DNA from 4 places in the Virgibacillus halodenitrificans genome. Region 3 is predicted to be linked to each of the others. Evidence: riboswitches for the same ligand, from Rfam matches in the RefSeq annotation. Region 3 holds a riboswitch; each other region holds the start of a gene.
The links. Region 3 has a riboswitch for S-adenosylmethionine ahead of metK (methionine adenosyltransferase). Riboswitches for the same ligand answer to the same signal wherever they lie in the genome.
Positions count from the first base shown of each region.

Region 1: linked by a shared signal. The riboswitch ahead of BME96_RS06400 (sodium:solute symporter family protein) and the one ahead of metK (methionine adenosyltransferase) in region 3 are both predicted to bind S-adenosylmethionine.
Region 2: linked by a shared signal. The riboswitch ahead of BME96_RS14850 (LLM class flavin-dependent oxidoreductase) and the one ahead of metK (methionine adenosyltransferase) in region 3 are both predicted to bind S-adenosylmethionine.
Region 4: linked by a shared signal. The riboswitch ahead of BME96_RS17365 (O-acetylhomoserine aminocarboxypropyltransferase/cysteine synthase family protein) and the one ahead of metK (methionine adenosyltransferase) in region 3 are both predicted to bind S-adenosylmethionine.

Region 1 is NZ_CP017962.1:1,215,240-1,220,398, reverse strand. Features, by position in the region: gene BME96_RS06420 (aspartyl-phosphate phosphatase Spo0E family protein) at 1-7, shown strand, start outside; gene BME96_RS06415 (DUF817 domain-containing protein) at 17-847, opposite strand; gene BME96_RS06410 (helix-turn-helix domain-containing protein) at 885-1,103, opposite strand; gene BME96_RS06405 (DUF2975 domain-containing protein) at 1,114-1,593, opposite strand; gene BME96_RS06400 (sodium:solute symporter family protein) at 1,870-3,498, opposite strand; SAM riboswitch class I at 3,643-3,749, opposite strand; gene BME96_RS06395 (hypothetical protein) at 4,062-4,709, opposite strand; gene BME96_RS06390 (hypothetical protein) at 4,838-5,159, opposite strand, start outside.
Region 2 is NZ_CP017962.1:2,906,785-2,911,943, forward strand. Features, by position in the region: gene ssuE (NADPH-dependent FMN reductase) at 1-280, opposite strand, end outside; gene BME96_RS14845 (sodium:solute symporter family protein) at 471-1,973, opposite strand; gene BME96_RS14850 (LLM class flavin-dependent oxidoreductase) at 2,590-3,963, opposite strand; SAM riboswitch class I at 4,225-4,329, opposite strand; gene BME96_RS14855 (CoA-acylating methylmalonate-semialdehyde dehydrogenase) at 4,421-5,159, opposite strand, start outside.
Region 3 is NZ_CP017962.1:2,348,370-2,353,528, forward strand. Features, by position in the region: gene BME96_RS12205 (tRNA 5-(aminomethyl)-2-thiouridylate-methyltransferase MnmM) at 1-126, shown strand, start outside; gene BME96_RS12210 (gamma carbonic anhydrase) at 159-677, shown strand; gene metK (methionine adenosyltransferase) at 796-1,995, opposite strand; SAM riboswitch class I at 2,127-2,234, opposite strand; gene pckA (phosphoenolpyruvate carboxykinase (ATP)) at 2,441-4,027, shown strand; gene BME96_RS12225 (ABC transporter substrate-binding protein) at 4,662-5,159, shown strand, end outside.
Region 4 is NZ_CP017962.1:3,511,764-3,516,922, forward strand. Features, by position in the region: gene cls (cardiolipin synthase) at 1-34, opposite strand, end outside; gene megL (methionine gamma-lyase) at 261-1,448, opposite strand; gene rarD (EamA family transporter RarD) at 1,633-2,547, shown strand; SAM riboswitch class I at 2,603-2,719, shown strand; gene BME96_RS17365 (O-acetylhomoserine aminocarboxypropyltransferase/cysteine synthase family protein) at 2,818-4,521, shown strand; gene BME96_RS17370 (SGNH/GDSL hydrolase family protein) at 4,752-5,159, shown strand, end outside.

The sequences.
Region 1 (5,159 bases), 1.1 Mb from region 3:
TAACTAATACTTCTCTCTAGTAAACTTTTCCTGATCCTCTATATCGCTCCTCATTTTGTCGAATAATTTTACGTGTTGAATAACGATAATTTCTACTTTTCACCTGTTTTAATGTCGCCACAATCAAAAAGCTCACAATAACTAGCAAAAGCCAGGAACTTACTTTTCCAAGATGTACAAGACTCCAAGCCTCTGTCTGATTTGGATACTGCCATGCACCAAAGAACGTAGCGATGTTTTCTGCAATCCAGATAAAGAAACCAATAAGGACAAAGGACAGTGCAAGCGGCATACGATAATGCTTTCCACCAACTTTATAGGTGACCCATGTACGCCAGAAAACTATTATGACAGCTAAGGATAGCCACCACCGTATATCCAGCCAATAATGATGGGTAAAAAAATTCAAATAGATGGCAGCTGCGAGTGGCACAACAATGGAGAAGGATGGCCATTTCACTAAGTTGACATCCAGTCTCCTCCAAGCTTGGCAAAGATAACTTGCGACACTCGCATACATGAACCCACTATACAACGGCACGCCAAAAACTTTGGAAAATCCCTCCTCTGGATAAGACCAGGACCCCATATTTACTTTGAAAATTTCCAACGTTAGTCCGATCAGATGAAACAAGGTAATTACCCTGAGCTCGTCTTTTGTTTCAAGACCCGAGCGAACCATTAACCATTGCATTAGAAGAAAGATAATAAGTAACCAGTCATACCGTGGCAGAATCGGCATGGAGATAAATTTAGTTAATGCCAGGGAAGCAAAGATAACGACAGGAAACAAACAGGACAAGGCTTGCTCCCAACCAAACCTAAAAAGTTGCTTTACTCCATTCATCCTCTTCCCCCTCCTCCCTTTTTGTATCCTTACAGTGCTATCCATTGTCTTTCTCATCACGGTATTCCAAAATATCACCAGGCTGACATTCCAAAGCTTTACATATGGCATCCAAGGTAGTAACACGAATTGCTTTTGCCTTTCCATTTTTCAAAATAGAAAGATTAGCCATAGTTATTCCAACACGTTCCGAAAGCTCGGTAACACTCATCTTACGTTTTGCTAACATCACGTCAATATTGATTATAATCGCCATTTCATTCACCTCAGACCGTTAAATCATTTTCTGTTTTTATTTCGATGGCATTTCGTAATAATTTTTGTAGAACAGCAGCAAAGACGGCAATCACAAATGATGCAAAAATAAGGATCATTCCAATTAAAATGACACCTGGTGCGTCGTCTTTTTCCCCAATTAGATAAAAGAGCGGCATGCCTACTACATAAATACTACTAATTGTAATTGCACAGTATTTTATCTTTTTTAATGCAGTTACCGAAAACTGCGAGAAAGCTTTACTCTTATCAATATAGCTTAACAACTTGCAAGCCTGATATAAGGCAATATAAAAAGGTATTGCTGCACTATACATGACTAAAAATATAAGATATTTTAAATAGGCCATATCTGGATATAACTCCACAGCAAAATTGGCAATCCCAGGTACAGCGAAAATACATAATGCAAGCACAGGGAGCCCCATAAGAATTATAGTTGTTTTCAAAAAAAGTGTTTCTCGTTTCATACAAGCACCTCTCCTATTATTGTTAATTTGATTTTAATCTATTTTTTATCGAATTACAATAAATTTTTATTAATATTTATGTTTTATTTATTGAAAAGGTGTAGGATTAGGTGTTTTCAGGTATGGAATAGAGGTGAAGATTTCGCAGTGTTTATCCGCCGAAAAGATAATTAATCTGCCCTAAAGGCTTTTCGCTCACAGAACAGGGATAAAAAAAGAAAGCACTTTACCCTAAAAGATAAAGAGCTTTCTTCTATAACACTCATTCCATTTTAATTATTGGGTAGCTTTTGCTACTGCACTCACCTCGATTGATGTTTTTTCTTCCACTGGGCGTACAAGTCTGATAGCTGAAATAAAGAATGCGATGATGGTGATAAATACAAACAATCCAGTCAACCCACTTTGATATAATGTGTCCGCATAGATAATATTTATGGCGAGCAGGATAAAGCCACTGAGTATGGCGGCATATGTTCTTCCTGCTTGCTTACTAAGCTGTAAATACCACCTTGCCGCTGGGTCCAATATTGTAACAATACTAATTGTTAGCACATTGATCGAGCTTCCAACCCAAACTGGATGAATGTTCATATAAAATGCATTTGGCTGCCATCCGCCTAAATAATACCATGCCAAACCACTGATAAAGCCTGTGATTAACGCTGCCCATACCGCCCGTTTAGTAACGACCGGCCAGAATAATGCAGCAACAACGGGAGCAAATGTAGCACTATTCCGAATGGTCCATGCTAACACATTCCACCACGCGGATTGTTCTGTCCGAAGCATACCAAAGATAATCATTAATACAGTTAATAGAAGGAGGGAAACTTTCGTATAAAAAACTAGCTGATTCTCACTGGCCCGTGGATGTAAAGCGCCTCCCACGTCACGCCCAAGACTGGTAGCCCCAGAAAATTGACACGGTGCTCCCCAGCTCAATGCACAGCCCCACACACCAAGAAAGAAAATGCCGACTAATGGCGCAGGTAGTACTTCCATTAAATAAAGCGGAATCGCAATGAGACCTGTTTGTGCATTAGGAACAACCACTGCCGCTGCAACTCCAAACAGAATGCCACAAATAATAAAGGGAACCGCTAAGACGCCAGCAATCATTAATCCTTTTTGACCCTCTTCAGGCTCTTTGCATGAGAGCGCCATTTGAAAGGCTGCCTGAGCCAGAATGACATTTACCAGAAAGGTACCAAACCAAGCGACAATCACCTGTAAACCAACACTATCAAACGCAAACATTGACGGAGACTCTACCATTAGCGTTTTTAATCCTTCGATTCCCGGGTTGATAAAAAAAGCCACAATACCAACAATAAACATGAGAAAAAATAACACGCCATTCATTGTTTGCGTAAAAGCAATGGACCACATCCCTCCTCCCTGTAGATATACAAACAACAGGATGGCAGTAAATGCTACAGACCATGTCAGCGAGATGCCTGTGAATACGTGCATAGCTGACGCGAAAGCAATCGCTGTCGCCACAGACCACATCGGAAAGGCAAAAGCAGTAATAGCACCTGCCATTCCTCTCGCTGCCCTGCCATATTTATCACCGATTAGTCCGGAAATCGTAATTAGCATTTTTTTACGGAAGGATCGAATTATTAATAAAGCAATAATAACGATTTGGACAATTTCAGCCACCCCATACCATATTGCTGAAACGCCATTTAAATAGGATAACTCCAAAATAGAAATATACGTAGATCCGGAAAATAACCCTGTAATACAAAATGCCACAATCCACTTATTGAAAGTTCTCCCACCAACAAAGTAGCTATCTTGTCGGTTTACTCGCCTTTTTGCTAACTGACCTGCAATTATTAGTACAAAGGTATATCCAACTGCAAAGATAATCATCCAATATCCATATGATGACATATAAACTACCCCTCTTTTTAAAAATTTTATAAATCAGATCGAATTACTTTGTTTAACGTTTAAAAAGCCTCCAAACTTTTTTAATTTAAAATAGAAAAACCCTCTTCCAAAATAAGAAGAGGGCTGTACGATCATAGCATCCTCTTCTTATCTCTCAGACAAATACTTGTCTGTTGGATTTGGCACAGTACTCTACAGAGCCTGTTGCCGAGGTTTCGCAGGGCCAATCCCTCCACCTCTCTTGATAAGAAGTTGCATTTAATTTATTAAATTATTTATCAATTTACATTATTCCAACACAAAAGTCAATACATTTTTACAGTATTGGGAGAAAAGGATTAATAACAACAAAAATCAAAAATAATGCCACGGTGATATGTACACATCCTAAAACTTTTTCTTTATAGCATAAATAGTGAATCCCAAACAGAAAAAACATGACAGATAAAAATGAAAAAATCACATTGATTGGGATAGAAATTGCATCATAAAGAAATAATAAAAAGTGAAAATCAGCATGAAGAGAGCGATTCCTGTATTTAACTTACTTAGTGTACTTCTACTCATAAGATCCGTTCATCTTTTCCATCAATAAGCCTAAAATGAAGGGCGAAAGATGAACCTTCCGAGATATGGTTTTGCACTCCAGTAATATCAATAATTTCTTTTAGATGTATTGCTCTTTTCTCGTTTGCTTCCAATGCTAACATGTGTGGGCCTGCCTCATTTATTAGCGACTCCATGCGCGTTTCATCAATGAAGGAATCGATCAGTTGAACTTCGAAGGTCACTGGTTCATTTCTCCGGTTTTGAAGCGTAAAATGACATTCGCCCTCTAACTGGGATTCATTTATTGAATTAAAATCACATTCCCCCTCATCTTCCTTTGAAACAGCAAAGATACCTTCTGCAAGTGTCTCTTGATATACTTTGATAAGTATTGGTGGCAAAAAACTGTATAAGAATATCACAATAATCAGTGATCGAAGACGGAATTTTCTTAAACCGAACATCAGCAATACCATTGCGACAACAAATAAAAATGAACCAATGACACCAGCTTTTATATAACCATCATGGTCCATAATGGGAATGGACATAAAAATAGTAGTAGCATGTAGCAAGGGATCATCAGGAAATGGAAAGAATAACCACATACAAATAATAAACAGAATAATAGCGCCAATAACTGTAAACTTGCTTCTTATCACAAAATTCCCTCCTCTCACCCACTCTATATATTTTTTAGAAATAAATGTACGCTTCTTTAATGCTTAGGAGTTCAACACGAGCTTTTTCAGCTTTTGTTTTGGTATTTACCTACGTTCTATTTCTACTTTCAGTTAGCTTGGTTGCTTATGCCTTGGACTACTTCAATCACACAGCCGCCCTTGGTATCGCTTCCCTCAAGTCTTACTGAATACAACCGGGTACTTGCAGTAAACGTTAGTTCACCATTTCCATCTGCTTCAAAGCGCTTTTTATCCACTACACCTTTAAAGCTCCTCCATTCAAGTTCCAACGCGCCCTCTTCTACAGTGACGTCTAATTTCAGTGTATAGCTGACGCCTTTCTTTAATTTAAAATAATAATACTCTATGCCGGTAAATTTTTTGTAACGGACTGTTAGTGTATGTTGCAACTTTTTATATGTATAATTT
Region 2 (5,159 bases), 560 kb from region 3:
GTAATATATCAAACAACGATTTTAACACTCCCGAATAAGCAGCTTTATACACAGGTGAACCTACAATAACACCACTTGCTTCGTTTAACGTTTTAGCGACTTGTTGAACTGAAGGGCTATCATAGTTTCCTTGAAACAAGTCATCTGAAGGAATCTCCCTGATACTAATATGCTTAATAGTGAAATGTTCCCTCTCCAACAATTCTCCTAAATACTTTAATACTCTATCGGATCTGGAAGATAATGAAGGACTTCCAGAAATAATGGCAACTTCACGCATGTGATCATCCTCTCTTTTTTCACTTGTTTTTCAAAAAATACAGCATTTATCTTATCTTGCTCTCTCCTAAACAAAATTTCTATTTAAAATACCACTTCCAAAGCGATAGTCCGACAATCAATAGAAAAAAGATAAAACCATATAACCAGATAGAAAGCATTGGATTCACAAAAATAGTTCTCATCCTCTCTTAATTAGCTTTTAATTGTTTACTTGATTTTGCATATTTGGCGTCTTTTCTCAGAATCGCTGACAGGAGAACAATGGTTGCAATTCCTATCAAGGTGGCAATAGCTCCTGCTGTCATTGTGCTTGGTACAAGTCCACAGAAATAAAGCAGCAAATACGACAACAATCCAGTACCCATTGAAAGCTCAGCCGCACGTTTGGAAGCTTTTTTCTTTCCGTAAACTGCGTAAAGAATTGGCCCCATCGTGCCTGCAGCAACACCGGAAATACCGATCCACATGATATCTCCCATATAGACAGGAGGTCGAAGTACAATTAGAAATGCAGCCAGACCGATAAATGGTACAGAAAGCCGGCTAATTTGCAGTGCAATCTTTTCTGCTTTCGAAGGAGTGAGACGAATGACACCTTTTTTAACCAGAACTTTCAGGAAAATATCGTTGGCAAATACAGTTGAAATGGAGACAAATAATCCATCTGTTGTAGACATGGCTGCAGCAAGAATAACCACACCGATTATTGCGACAACTACTGCTGGAAAGGCCCAAACAGCGTATTCCATTAATGCCAGGTCAGACTCTGCCACTCCATTCCCTAAGGCTACTCGGCTATAAATCCCGCCAAATAATACGACAAGTGAAAACGCTGTTGCGATTACGTATGTCAAAATCATTTTCCCGATATCTTTTTCATTTTTTAATCCTAGAACTTTATTGAAAAGATGGGGAGCTGAAGCGAATGCCCATTGAATTACAATTGCTCCAACTACGACAGCAACAGAATAAAAATGTGCGGATTCCGGGTTAAATACTTCGACCAAATTAGCATCTTGACTAGCTAGTTGATTCGTAATACCTGTAAAGGTTGCTGTAATGCTTCCTTTCCAAAAGAGAACAATACCGGAAATAAAGATAAAAGTACCGGCAATCCCCATCATTATCGACTGAACAGCATCTGTGTAAATATCTGCAAACGCTCCGCCTGCAAAGACATAAAGTACGACAATGGTGGTGATCAGCAAAAGGCCCCCAGTATAAGACATCCCAAGAAGATATTCAAAAATACGTGCCCCTGCAACAAATTGAGCAGCAATATAAAAGATATTGAAGAGTAAAATAACCCCACTTCCTACTCGTAAAATATCACTTTTATAAAAGTCGCCAAGCCAATCTGGTAGAGAAAGTGATTTTTGTCCTGTATTTAACTTTCTAACACGCTTTGCTACCATTAGCACACCAATTGGTCCACCTCCAATTATTGCTAAAAAGAGCCAAAGATTGGAATAACCCCAGGCATGTGACCAACCGGGATAGCCAAGAAATGTGGCAGCACTCAAATACGTGGCTGAAAATGAAAGTCCAAGCACATATGGGCCAAGACTACCTCCACCTATAGCAAAATCACTTACATTTTTTGTTTTTCTTGCACTTATTAAACTGAGGACAAACATGATGGCAAGAAATGCACCAAAACCTATCCATGTATAGAGTGTAACAGTACCCATCATTAACCTCCTTCTTATTTTTGGTTCTAAGGTTATCCAATGATTCGCAAAATAGTAGCTTGGTAGGGCTACAAATCGCCGTATCGGAAAAATGCTTGGCGAGCAATCCTCAGCTAGCTCCTGAATATGTACTGCCGATTAATTCGTTCCCCGGTGGATTATTCTGCTCTGCTGCCGATTAATTCGTTCCCCGGTGGATTATTCTGCTCTGCTGCCGATTAATTCGTTCTCCGGTGGATTATTCTGCTCTGCTGCTGATTAATTCGTTCTCCGGTGGATTACTCTGCTCTGCTGCCGATTAATTCGCTCTCCGGAGGATTACTCCGCTCTGCTGCCGATTAATTCGTTCTCCGGAAGATTATTCCGCTCTGCTGCCGATTAATTCGTTCTCTGGCAGATTACTCTGCTCTGCTGCCGATTTATTCGTTCTCTGGCAGATTACTCCGCTCTGCTGCTGATTAATTCGTTCTCTGGCGGATTATTCTGCTCTGCTGCTGATTTATTGTTTTCATGAAACTTGTTCGCTCACTAGTCCGCAATTTTATGAATCTACGAGATAACGCCTGTACCCAGCATTTACAATAGAACCTTATTTTTATAGAAAAGCAGTTAACTATTAAGTTGGTTGAATAATACCGAGCCTTCTTGCCGGGTGATCTTCTGGAAGATGACGTCTTCCTTTTCCAAACATATTTTCTCGGAGCGTTTCACCCTCGTATTCCTTTCTGTATATACCGCGCTTTTGTAATTCTGGGACAACGTGATCTACAAATTCTGTAAACGTACCTGGAGAATAGGCTTGAGCAATATTAAAACCATCTGCATCTCCTTCAAATGCCCATTGTTCAATTTGATCAGCAATCTGCTCAGGAGTTCCAATAAATTTAACGGTGCCATTTCCAAGTCCATGATTTTTAATTGCTTCACGTAACGTCCATTTCTTATTCGGATCCTTTGTATACATATCGAGATTGCCTTGAACTGCATCCGTGTCCATATCCTGCAGGTATTGGTCGGGGTCATAAGCTGAGAAATCAATTCCTGTATGACCAGATAAGAGCGAGGCTGTTCCTTCATAGCTGACATGGTTGGTTAATTCATGAAGCTTTGCATGCGCCTCTTCTTCAGTAGAACCAATAATTGGAAGGATCATTGGAAATATTAGTACGTTACGTGGATCCCGTCCCTGTTGCTTTGTACGTCTGCGAATATCAGCGGTATAGTTTTTCAGTGCCTCCAATGAATGGTTCTTAGTAAAAACAGCTTCCGCATGTTTGGCGGCAAAGTCCCTTCCTTTCGGTGAAGCTCCTGCCTGAAACAATACAGGGGTCTGTTGAAGGGATGGCTCTACCAAATGAGGACCAGGTACTTTAAAAAATTCACCTTCATGATTAATGGTGTGTACTTTGGCTGGATCTGCAAATGTATCGTTCTTCTTATCATGTACCACCGCATCTACTTCCCAGCTATACTCCCATAACTTATAGACAACTTCCAAAAACTCATCTGCTCGATCATAACGGAGTTCTTTGGGTAGTCGACCGGAAAGCCCTAAGTTAACTGCCTCACTTTCCAAATACGAAGTAACTACATTCCAGGCAAGTCTTCCACCAGTTAAATGATCAAGTGTTGATAACTGCCTTGCCAGAGAATATGGCTGGGCATAGGTTGTGGAAATAGTTGGTGCAAAACCTAAATATTTTGTTGCAGCAGCCATTGCTGCAATAGGGATAACTGGATCATGTGCAGGTAACTGTACCGCATGTTTTACCGCTGCATCATGGCTGTTTCCATAAACACTATACGTTCCAAGTACATCTGCAATAAACAATGCGTCGAACTTTCCGCGTTCTAATGTTTTTGCAGCATTAATCCAATAGGTTAATTGATTATGCTCTGTCCCTTGGTCCTCCTTATACTTCCAAAGTCCTGTCGAATGTGGAGATGGTGAATTTTGAATGAATCCATTTAAATGAATTTGCTTTTTCATGTAACAAAACTCCTTTTTTAAAATTAGTTGCCTGAAACAATAAATAACTTTACCAATCGATTTACTTGGTTTATTAAATAAGCATTCCAATCCAACTTATCATCACTCGATTACTGTTGATAAAATATTCACCTAGTGATTTGGTTCCATAAATTTCTAGTTCTATGTTCAACTAGTGCTATCTTGTTGTTTTAAAAGCTTAGAGTGCTTAAATAAAAAACCTCTTCCCGATGAGAAAGAGGTTTTTTAATATATCCACCCATCTCATCTTTCAAGCTGCACGCTTGCTGGATTTAGCACCTTGTTACATGTAACGGTTGCTGCGGGATCACAGGACCAGGTTCCTCCCCCGACTCTAGATAAGAAATGACTTATTCAATTTTTAAATTGTATTCATCTTAACTAAACAGCAGATTACTGTCAAGAAAGAATTTTAAAATTATTCAAAAATATTACTTTATACCCATCTTGTAGTTAATACCTTTTTTCTTGTATAGAATTCAAGGCCATCCTTTCCATTTGCATGTAGATCACCATAAAAAGAATCTTTCCAGCCTGAAAACGGGAAGAAAGCCATTGGAGCAGGCACACCAATATTTACGCCTAACATTCCTGCATCAATCTTCTCACGAAACGTACGTACATACCCGCCATCTCTAGTAAAGAGGCAAGCGCCATTTGCAAATCTTGATTTATTAGTTAGATTAATAGCACTCTCTAAATTTTCCACTCTACTAATCGCCAATACTGGTGCAAAAATTTCATCCTGCCATATCTTCATCTCACTTGTTACATGATCAAAGATAGTTGGTCCTACAAAATAGCCTTCACGCTTCGTATCAGCATCCTCCCGGCCATCCCGAATGAGTTTAGCGCCCTCCTTCTCACCAGTTTCGATATATTGCAGAGTTCTCTGCTTATGTTGCTCTCTAATCACCGGGCCAAGGAAAACATCTTCATTTAATCCATTTCCAATTTTAAGCTCGTTCGCTTTATTCACAAGCATTTCAATAAATTGATCTGCAATTTCCTCTTCCACTGCTACTACCGAACATGCCATGCACCTTTCTCCTGCAGAACCGAATGCAGCAGAAATAATTTGTGTTGTTGCATTTTCCAAGTCTGCATCCTTTAGTACGATAGAGTGATTTTTTGCTCCGGCAAGCGCTTGAACCCGTTTCAAGTTGCTGGTACCT
Region 3 (5,159 bases):
GAAGAAAAGAACATTGTCCTGAAACACGTAATGAATTTGGATCAAAACGATTACAATGTAGTTCAATATGGCTTTATCAATCAAAAAAACAATCCACCATTTATTATCGCTATTGAGAAAAAATAATAAGAAATATCGTATTTTAAAGGAGGATTACTATGGAATACCACGCCTATAAAGGAAAAGTACCCACTGTACATGAAACAGCTTTTATTGCTAAGGATGCCACTATCATTGGTGATGTATCCATAGACGAACAAACAAGTGTCTGGTTCAAAACTGTTATAAGAGGAGATGTAGCTCCAACAAAAATAGGTAAAAGAGTTAGTATCCAGGACTTAACTATGCTTCATCAAAGTCCGAATCTGCCTCTTATTATAGAAGATGATGTTACCATCGGCCATCAGGTAACCTTACATTCCGCAGTAATTAAGAAAAACGCTCTTATCGGTATGGGCTCTATTATATTGGACGGTGCAGAAGTTGGAGAGAATGCATTTATTGGTGCAGGTAGCCTTATTCCTCCGGGCAAAAAAATTCCACCAAATGTATTGGCATTAGGAAGACCTGCTAAAGTAGTGAGGGAATTGAATGAAAAAGATTATGCAGAAATGGATAGAATAAGAAATTCCTACGTAGAAAAAGGAAAATATTATAAAGACAATACAGATCTATAGTACAAAGGCAACTTAGGCTTTACAAAAACGTCCACGGCCAGTCAGTAAAACGATGAACAACATTATTCAGAATTAACAAAGGCTATTGCAGCTAATCCAGCTGCAATTGCCTTTGATTTTAATTCAATGTTAAAGCTTTAAGCTCTTCTACTTTATCTGTTTTTTCCCAAGGAAATAATAGGTCAGTTCTTCCAAAATGTCCGTAAGCAGCAGTACTTTTGAAAATCGGTTTCTGTAGATCCAGCATACGGATAATTCCAGCCGGTCGAAGATCAAATAACTTGCGAACGGCTTCAACTAATACTTCTTCACTGACTTTTCCTGTTCCAAAAGTATTAATGGCAATAGAAACCGGTTCAGCTACACCGATTGCGTATGCTAGTTGAACCTCACAAGATTTAGCCAATTCGGCTGCCACAATATTTTTCGCAACATAACGAGCAGCATATGCAGCAGAACGGTCTACTTTCGTTGAATCTTTCCCACTAAACGCTCCTCCGCCATGACGAGCGTATCCTCCATACGTGTCTACAATTATTTTACGACCAGTTAACCCAGCATCACCTTGTGGACCTCCAATAACAAAGCGACCAGTTGGATTTATAAAGTACTTTGTATTTTCATCTAACAAATCATTTGGTACTACAGGCCGAATTACTTCTTCAATAATGTCGTTTTCAATTTGCTCTAAAGTAATATCTTGATGGTGCTGCGTAGAGATTACAATAGTATCTATGCGTATAGGTTGGTCATTTTCATCATATTCTACGGTTACCTGTGTTTTTCCATCAGGTCGTAAATATTCAAGTATCTTATCTTTTCTTACATCAGCCAACCGCTTCGCTAATTTATGTGCAAGAGAAATAGGCAGTGGCATAAGCTCGTCTGTCTCATCACAGGCAAAACCAAACATCAAGCCTTGGTCTCCAGCCCCAATCGCAGCAATCTCATCATCACTCATTTTCCCCTGCCGAGCCTCGAGGGCCTTATCTACTCCACCAGCTATATCTGGGGATTGTTCATCAATTGCTGTTAGTACAGCACAGGTTTCTGCATCGAAACCAAATTTAGCTCGTGTGTAACCAATGTCCTTTATAGTTTGTCTTACAATTGCAGGAATATCAACATAAGTAGTTGTTGATATTTCTCCGGAAACTAATACAAGCCCAGTTGTTACTGTTGTCTCACATGCAACACGGGCATAAGGATCTGTTTTTAAAATTTCATCAAGAATTGCATCAGATATTTGGTCAGATATTTTATCAGGATGCCCTTCTGTTACTGATTCAGATGTAAACAAACGACGATTTGCAGCCATATGGCGAAATCCTCCTTTTATAATTATTTTACGGACCTCTATTTATCAAGTATCATTATTTTTAAAGGATGATTTTGTTAAACAAAAAAAGCCCTTCCTACAATGGCGAGGAAAGGAATAGTGGCCTTTCGCTCTTATTGTTCAAGGAAATATCCTTGCACCAGATTAGCACCTTTTCACCAAGAGTGATGGTTGCTGGGTTTCATAGGGTCTGTCCCTCCGCCAACTCTGAATAAGAGAGTATCCGTTCGAATTTTAGCTTATCTAAACAGGACCCTGCTGTCAACTAAATAATTCTTCGCGCTTAATTGTCATACGAGTCACAATTATTAATATCGATAATAGTATGGACTATTATGTTAAATGTGTTATACTAATAATCAGATTATGAAATTCACTATAAAGTAGTGATATAAAAACTTTCCCATAAAGGCAGGTATCTTATATGAAAACAGTTGAGAGATCATCATTAAAAGAGCTTTACACACATGGAAACCTAAATGAAAATTTATCCGTTCCGGTATTAGTTGAGAAAATTCTCTCTCGGAATGAAGGTGTGCTTACTTCAACTGGCTCCGTTTGTGCGACAACAGGAAAGTATACTGGCCGTTCACCTAAAGATAAGTTTATAGTCAAAGATGAAGTTTGCGAAAAATATATTGATTGGGGAGCTGTCAATCAATCCATTGATGAAGAATCCTTTGAGAAACTTTATAAGAAGGTTATATCTTATTTAACCGAAAAAGAAGAGTTATTTCAATTTAAAGGCTTCGCGGGTGCCGATAAAAAATACCGATTACCAATTCAAGTAATAAATGAGTATGCATGGCATAATTTATTTGCCCGTCAGCTATTTATAACACCAACTAATGAAGAACTTAAAACACATCAGGCAGAGTTTACGGTGGTGTCTGCCCCTACTTTTAAAGCAGATCCGAAGGTGGATAATACTAACTCGGAAGCATTTGTAATTGTATCGTTTAAAAAACGTATCATTCTTATTGGTGGAACAGAGTATGCAGGTGAAATTAAAAAGTCCATCTTCTCTGTAATGAATTATTTATTACCTCAACGAGATGTTTTATCCATGCATTGCTCTGCTAATGTAGGTCAAGAAGGGGACGTGGCATTGTTCTTCGGTCTTTCAGGCACCGGGAAAACAACCTTGTCTGCAGACCCCTATAGGAAATTAATTGGGGATGATGAACACGCCTGGAGTCCAAATGGAGTATTTAATATTGAAGGCGGTTGCTATGCAAAGTGTATTAACTTATCAGCTGAAAAAGAGCCTCAAATATTTAATGCCATCCGGTTTGGATCTGTATTGGAAAATGTAGTCCTTCATGAGGATTCAAGAATTGCTGATTATGATGATACTTCTTTAACTGAAAACACACGAGCTGCATACCCATTGGAAAATATCGATAACATTGTAACACCAAGTGTTGCAGGACATCCAAATACAATTATATTTTTAACAGCGGATGCTTCAGGTACTTTACCGCCAATTAGTAAATTAACTAAAGAACAGGCAATGTACCATTTCTTAAGCGGATATACCAGTAAGCTTGCTGGCACGGAAAGAGGAGTTACGGAACCGCAAGCAACATTCTCAGCTTGCTTTGGCTCTCCATTTCTCCCACTTGCCCCTGCGACATATGCAGAAATGCTTGGTGAGAAAATTGATTTGTATAACGCCAATGTATTTCTTGTGAACACTGGGTGGACTGGTGGTTCTTACGGTGTCGGTAATCGTATGAAACTATCCTACACGCGAGCAATGATTCATTCTGCTCTGGAAGGTGAACTGAATACTGCTGAAACAACGAAGGATGAAATTTTCGGTTTAGAAATTCCTATACACGTGCCTGGTGTGCCAGACGATGTCTTAGTACCAATTAATACATGGGAAGACCAAAAAGCATATGAAGCAACTGCAAAATCACTTGCAGTAAAGTTTCATGAGAACTTCAAAAAGTTTACCAAAGCTAGTGATGATATCAAGCAAGCAGGTCCTATATACAAAGGTTAACGATAAAATTTATTATCTCATCTTATAAGGACTTAACAATATGAGTAAAAATTCGTTAGTATGCTACTAACAGCCGATCTCGAAAAGGAGGTCGGTTTTTTATTTATGCTTTTTTAGATATGGCATCGAAGAAGTTCACAATATAGATAAAATGCGACGTAACTTGTGTGTTTGTAAACGCTCGTTTCGGAACAGTTCCAATATAGCTAGTGCCTAAATTTTCGCTCTACCGCTGATTAATTTGCTCTCCGGCGGATTATCTTGATCTCCTGCCGATTAATTTGTTTTCCGGCGGATTATCTCGCTCTGCTGCCGATTAATTTGTTCTCCGGCGGATAGTCTTGCTCTGCTGCCGATTAATTTATTCTCCGGCGGATAGTCTTGCTCTGCTGCTGATTAATTTGCTCTCCGGCGGATTATCTTGATCTCCTACCGATTAATTTGTTCTCCGGCATTACCTCGGCTATGCTATTAATTGTTCTTACACTACTGCGCATTTTCCTCCAACTACGTAATAAGAACTACCATAGAAGTTTACCCTTTCTGTTTAAGGTTTTATTTAATTGGGCGTTCACACATTATTTATAAAAAGCATAATCTATTGTGACATACCAATTGGAAAGGAACTGAAAATATGAAAAATATAAAACTTCTTTTAATATGTTCAGCTGTATCTGTACTTATACTATCTGCCTGCAGTTCTCAAAAGACTACATCTATAAAAATAGCTGAAGTTACACGCTCACTCTTCTACGCTCCTCAGTATGTAGCCATAGAAAAGGGATTTTTTAAAGAAGAAGGTTTAGACGTAGAGCTACAAACTACGTGGGGTGGTGACAAAACAATGACCGCCCTCTTATCTGATGGTGCTGATGTTGCATTGGTTGGTTCTGAAACATCGATATATGTTTATGGACAAAACTCTAAAGATTATGCGATTAATTTTGCTCAATTAACACAAACAGACGGCACTTTCCTCGTAGCGAAGGAGCCGAAACCTGATTTTCAATGGGAGGATTTAAAGGACAGCACATTTCTGGGACAACGAAAAGGTGGAATGCCACAAATGGTTGGGGAATTTGTTCTTAAGAAACACGGCATTGATCCACATCATGATTTAAATCTTAAACAA
Region 4 (5,159 bases), 1.2 Mb from region 3:
TAACAAACCCTAATAAGTAGGAAAGTATCCCCAATATAAGATCCCCCTTATGGCCCTGGTTTCTCTAGCCATGAAATTTATATCATCATTATATTATCCATAATATAGCACACAATATCAAATCATGTTAAAAATTACTGTTGTAACGAGACATGAGTGAATATAAATCCATTAAAAAAGCCGAACTAATTCGAAGGCCTGTATAAAGGTTCGAATTAGGTTCGACTATTGTTTTGTATAGTATGTTTATGTCACTTTACTTACTTCAATTGGTTTAAGGCTTGCTCCAAATCGCTCCATATATCTTCCCAAGCTTCCAAACCAACGGATAATCGGATAAGCTGGTCTGTAATTCCCATTTTCTCTCTGGATTCTTCAGGTACTACGGAGTGGGTCATCGTTGCTGGGTGTTGAATCAACGTCTCTGCATCACCAAGACTGACAGCTATTTTAATAAAGTTAAGCTTATTCAGCAGTTCCTGGGCATCTGCTTTCGTCCCATCCACAGCAAAGGAGATCATTCCACCACCACGTTTCATTTGCTTTTCGCAAATAGAAAAATCAGGATTTTTCTTACTTCCCGGGTAATATACAGTTGAAATTTTCGGGTGGCTTTCCAGTTTCTCAACTATTTTCTCTGCATTGTCACAGTGACGATCCATTCTCACTGGTAATGTTTTTAATCCTCTTAACAAGAGCCATGCATCAAACGGTGATATTATCCCGCCAATATCCTTTTGCGTTGTCATAGCAACAGAGTCAAAAAAGTCTTTTTTTCCAACAGCTAGTCCTGCTACTACATCCCCGTGTCCTCCAATATACTTTGTAGCACTGTGAACAACCACATCACAGCCTAAATCCAATGGACGCTGTAAATATGGTGAAGAAAATGTATTATCAACAATAACAGGAATTCCATATTCTTTGGCAACTTCAGCCACAAGCTGAAGGTCAATCAATTTCATTGTTGGATTTATTGGCGTTTCTACGTATATACAAGCTGTTTCCTCTTTAATCAGTGAACGAATTTCTTCTTTTGTTTCCATGGAAGAAAAATCATAGGATATATTGAATTTCTCATGGAGCATTTGAAGCAAACCAAACGTGCAGCCATATAAACCTGACGAACACAATATATGATCATTTGCCTTTGTTAATGCGAATAAAATGGCTGATACAGCAGCCATTCCTGACCCAAATGCCAGGCCTCTTTCTCCATTTTCCAATGTGGCAATTCTTTCTTCCAAGGCTCTCACTGTTGGGTTTCCTAATCTTGAGTAAATAAACCCTTCCTCTTCTCCTGCGAAACGTTTTTCTCCCTGCTCAGCAGTTTCAAACGTAAATGTAGATGTTTGAAACAATGGGGTAGTCAGGCTTCCTAGCATATCCTTGGCGTCGTATCCATCATGAATCACTGCTGTTTCAAATCTATTATTCTTTTTTTGCATTACTTCTCCCCCTTATGTAATAGATGTACATACTCCTATACTATGCCATTAACCTAATTTATGAAAGCGTTTAAATTAGAAAATTTCTAAACTTCTATTGATTTATTGATGTTTTATTTCTAGAATAAGTTTAATTTGATGGAATTACACAAAATCATTTAATCTCACATAAAAGAGGGTTTGTATGAATACGAATCAAGTAAGAAACAGTATTATTTATGCTATAGGTGCTTATATCATTTGGGGATTTTTGCCGATATATTGGAAACAGGTAGAATCGGTCCCAGCAGGCGAAATTCTGGCACACCGAATTATCTGGTCTTTTGTTTTTATGCTAATTATTTTACTTATTACCGGAAAGTGGCCTGCATTTATAAAAGAATGTAAATCATTTACCAAAAGCAAGAAGAAAGTCATATTTATTTCTTTAGCAGCCATTGTTATTAGCTTAAATTGGCTAACATATATATGGGCGGTTAACAGCAACCATGTCATCCAGGCAAGCTTAGGATATTATATTAATCCTCTTGTCAGCATTCTTTTGGGAATAATTTTTTTAAAGGAAAATATGACACGGAGACAAATCTTTTCTTTTATTCTTGCATCTTTGGGAGTGATCTATCTTACTATCAGCTACGGGGTATTTCCATGGGTCTCACTCGCATTAGCATTTAGTTTTGGTGTGTATGGTTTATTAAAAAAAGTGGTTGATGTGGGGGCAATGACCGGCCTGACAATTGAAACATTTGTTGTTACTCCTTTTGCCTTACTCTATTTATTTTTATTGCCTGAAACTACTTTTAAATGGGTGGAGGTAGGAACAGCAACAAACCTGCTTCTAATGGGCGCTGGTATAATGACTGCAATTCCTTTGCTCCTATTTGCTGCTGGTGCCAAGCATATTCCATTGGGGATGATCGGCTTTTTACAATACTTTGCCCCTACTATTATGCTATTACTTGGTGTATTTCTTTATGAAGAGACGTTCACGTCAGCTCACCTTATTGCTTTCTCATTAATATGGATAGCACTTATCAATTATATGGGAGCAGCATATCGGCCTAATAAAACCAGAAAAAATAGAAAATTATTAAATTAATGGTTGACAGAAGAAAAGAAAGGACCTATACTATTCATAATTTAGAAAATTTAATCTCTTATCCAGAGTGGCGGAGGGAATAGGCCCTGTGAAGCCCGGCAACCTGAAAGCAATAATTCTTGCTTTGAAGGTGCTACATCCTACAGATCAAAACAGATCTGGAAGATAAGAGGAGGACCGGTTAAATTAAACGCCCTCTTCTTAGGAAGAGGGCGTTTTGATTATCTCCTCTTCCTCCAGATAACAAATTAAACCTAGGAGGAATTTATTATGGCTCAATTTCATTTTCAAAATCCGGAAACAGTATTACTACACGGAGGGCAATCAGCTGACCCGACCACAGGTTCACGCGCTGTGCCTATCTATCAAACTACTTCCTATGTATTTCGTGACACAGAGCATGCACAGAATTTATTTGGTTTAGCTGAACCAGGCAATATATATTCTCGTATTGGGAATCCAACTGTCGATACATTTGAACAGCGGGTTGCAGAACTAGAAGATGGTGTCGCAGCGGTGGCCACTTCTTCCGGTATGGCAGCCATAACTTTCGCTATATTAAATATTGCCAGTGCTGGTGATGAAATTATTGCTGATAGTAATTTATATGGAGGAACATATAATTTATTTGCTAACACACTGCCACGCTATGGTATTCAAGTGAATTTTGTTGACGGTACAGACCATAAAGCAATTGAAGCAGCGATAACAGATAAGACAAAAGCAATTTATGGAGAAATCATCACAAACCCTAGTTTAAATGTATTTGATGTAGAAAATATAGCAAATATTGCCCATAAGCATGAGATTCCTCTAATTATTGATAATACATTCGCTCCATATATTACGAAGCCACTTAGCTGGGGAGCAGATATTGTGGTTCACTCTGCTACAAAATGGATCGGTGGACATGGAACAGCTATTGGGGGAGTTGTTGTAGATGGCGGCAAGTTCAATTGGGATAATGGAAAATTCCCTGGTTTCACAGAACCAGACGAAAGTTATAATGGCTTACGATTTATAGATGTAGGGGCTCCTGCTTTTGCGATTAAGCTACGCGTACAGCTATTACGCGATATCGGAGCTTGTCTCAGCCCACAAAATGCATTTCTTTTACTGCAAGGATTGGAAACATTGCACTTACGTATTGAAAGACATACTCAGAATGCAATAGAAGTAGCTAATTACTTGGAAAATCACCAAGCTGTAGAGTGGGTAAACTATCCTGGCTTAGCCGACCACCCTTCTCACCAACTTGCCAAAAAATATTTTAGGAATGGGTATGGTTCTGTTATTACCTTTGGCATTAAAGGAGGACGTGAGGCTGGCAGGAAACTAATTGATTCGATTGAATTATGGTCCCATGTAGCAAACGTAGGTGATGCTAAATCATTAATTATTCATCCTGCTTCAACCACACATCAACAATTGGGAGAAGAAGATTTAGTAAAGAGTGGTGTCTCTGAAGAATTAATCCGCCTATCAATAGGGCTTGAATCATCGAATGATATTCTTTTTACACTTGATCAAGCCATTGCAAAAGCTACAGATGAACCTGTAACAATTACATTTAAAGAAGATGATGCTGTGAAGTGGCTTGTTTCCTCTCCTTTTGACCGAAGTAATGGAGGAATACGTAAAAAAGTTATTACAGTGGCAGGTGCAGAAAAACAAGAAACGAAGGAAAAAGTGGCTAAACTGCAATCACTTGGATTTGAAGTCAGCTCGTTATCCACGAATGAGGAAAAAATAGACGCAGTTTGGATTCCAGGCAAAGAGAACACTAAAACTAGTATAGAAGAGTTAATAAATAAACAAGTAGCTATTCTTTTTGTGGAGCAACCTTCTCTACATGAAAACCTAGTTAAGAATGCTGCAGCTGCCGGGATTACCGTAATTACGGAAACCGACCCTTATAATGAAGCTATCCGTACTAGGAGTGGAGGGTCATTGAATATTCCGGTAGAAGTTTAAGCTGACACGCTCTGCTAATAAACTTATAGATTAGATGTTTATAAATCAGCAAATGGGGAAAAATTGTATTAACCCTTCCCTGTTAAAGATCGCCTTTTATATGAAGGCGATTTTTTCTTTTATAATGTATAATAATATACATACATATACAGTTATAAAGTAACGAATGGATATAATACAAGCTATTTCAGTCATATAAATATAGTACAACAACATTAGGTGTGGTAGGAATGAATAAGAAAATTATTGCTTTAATAACAGGCGTGGTCATGCTAATAGGAATTGCAGTTATTATAATAAACATGAATCAACCTGAGCCCGATTTTAAAAATGTACGGATTACAGATGAAGATGAGGAAACAATTACTCAGCAACCTGCAAATGACGAAGAAGAAAATATGCAGGAGGAAGACTCCGAAAATTCAGCTCCATTAAAAGAAATAGTAGTAAAGGCTGTTAAACAAACTGTTGACTTCTTCTCTACGAAAGAAACCCAAATCTTAGCAATTGGAGATTCTTTAACACAGGGTGTCGGAGATAGCACAGAGCAAGGTGGTTATGTTGGTATATTAGACCGTTCCATCAACCAGCAAGAAGAATTAGTTGATTTCGCTAATCTCGGTATTCGAGGCAACCGA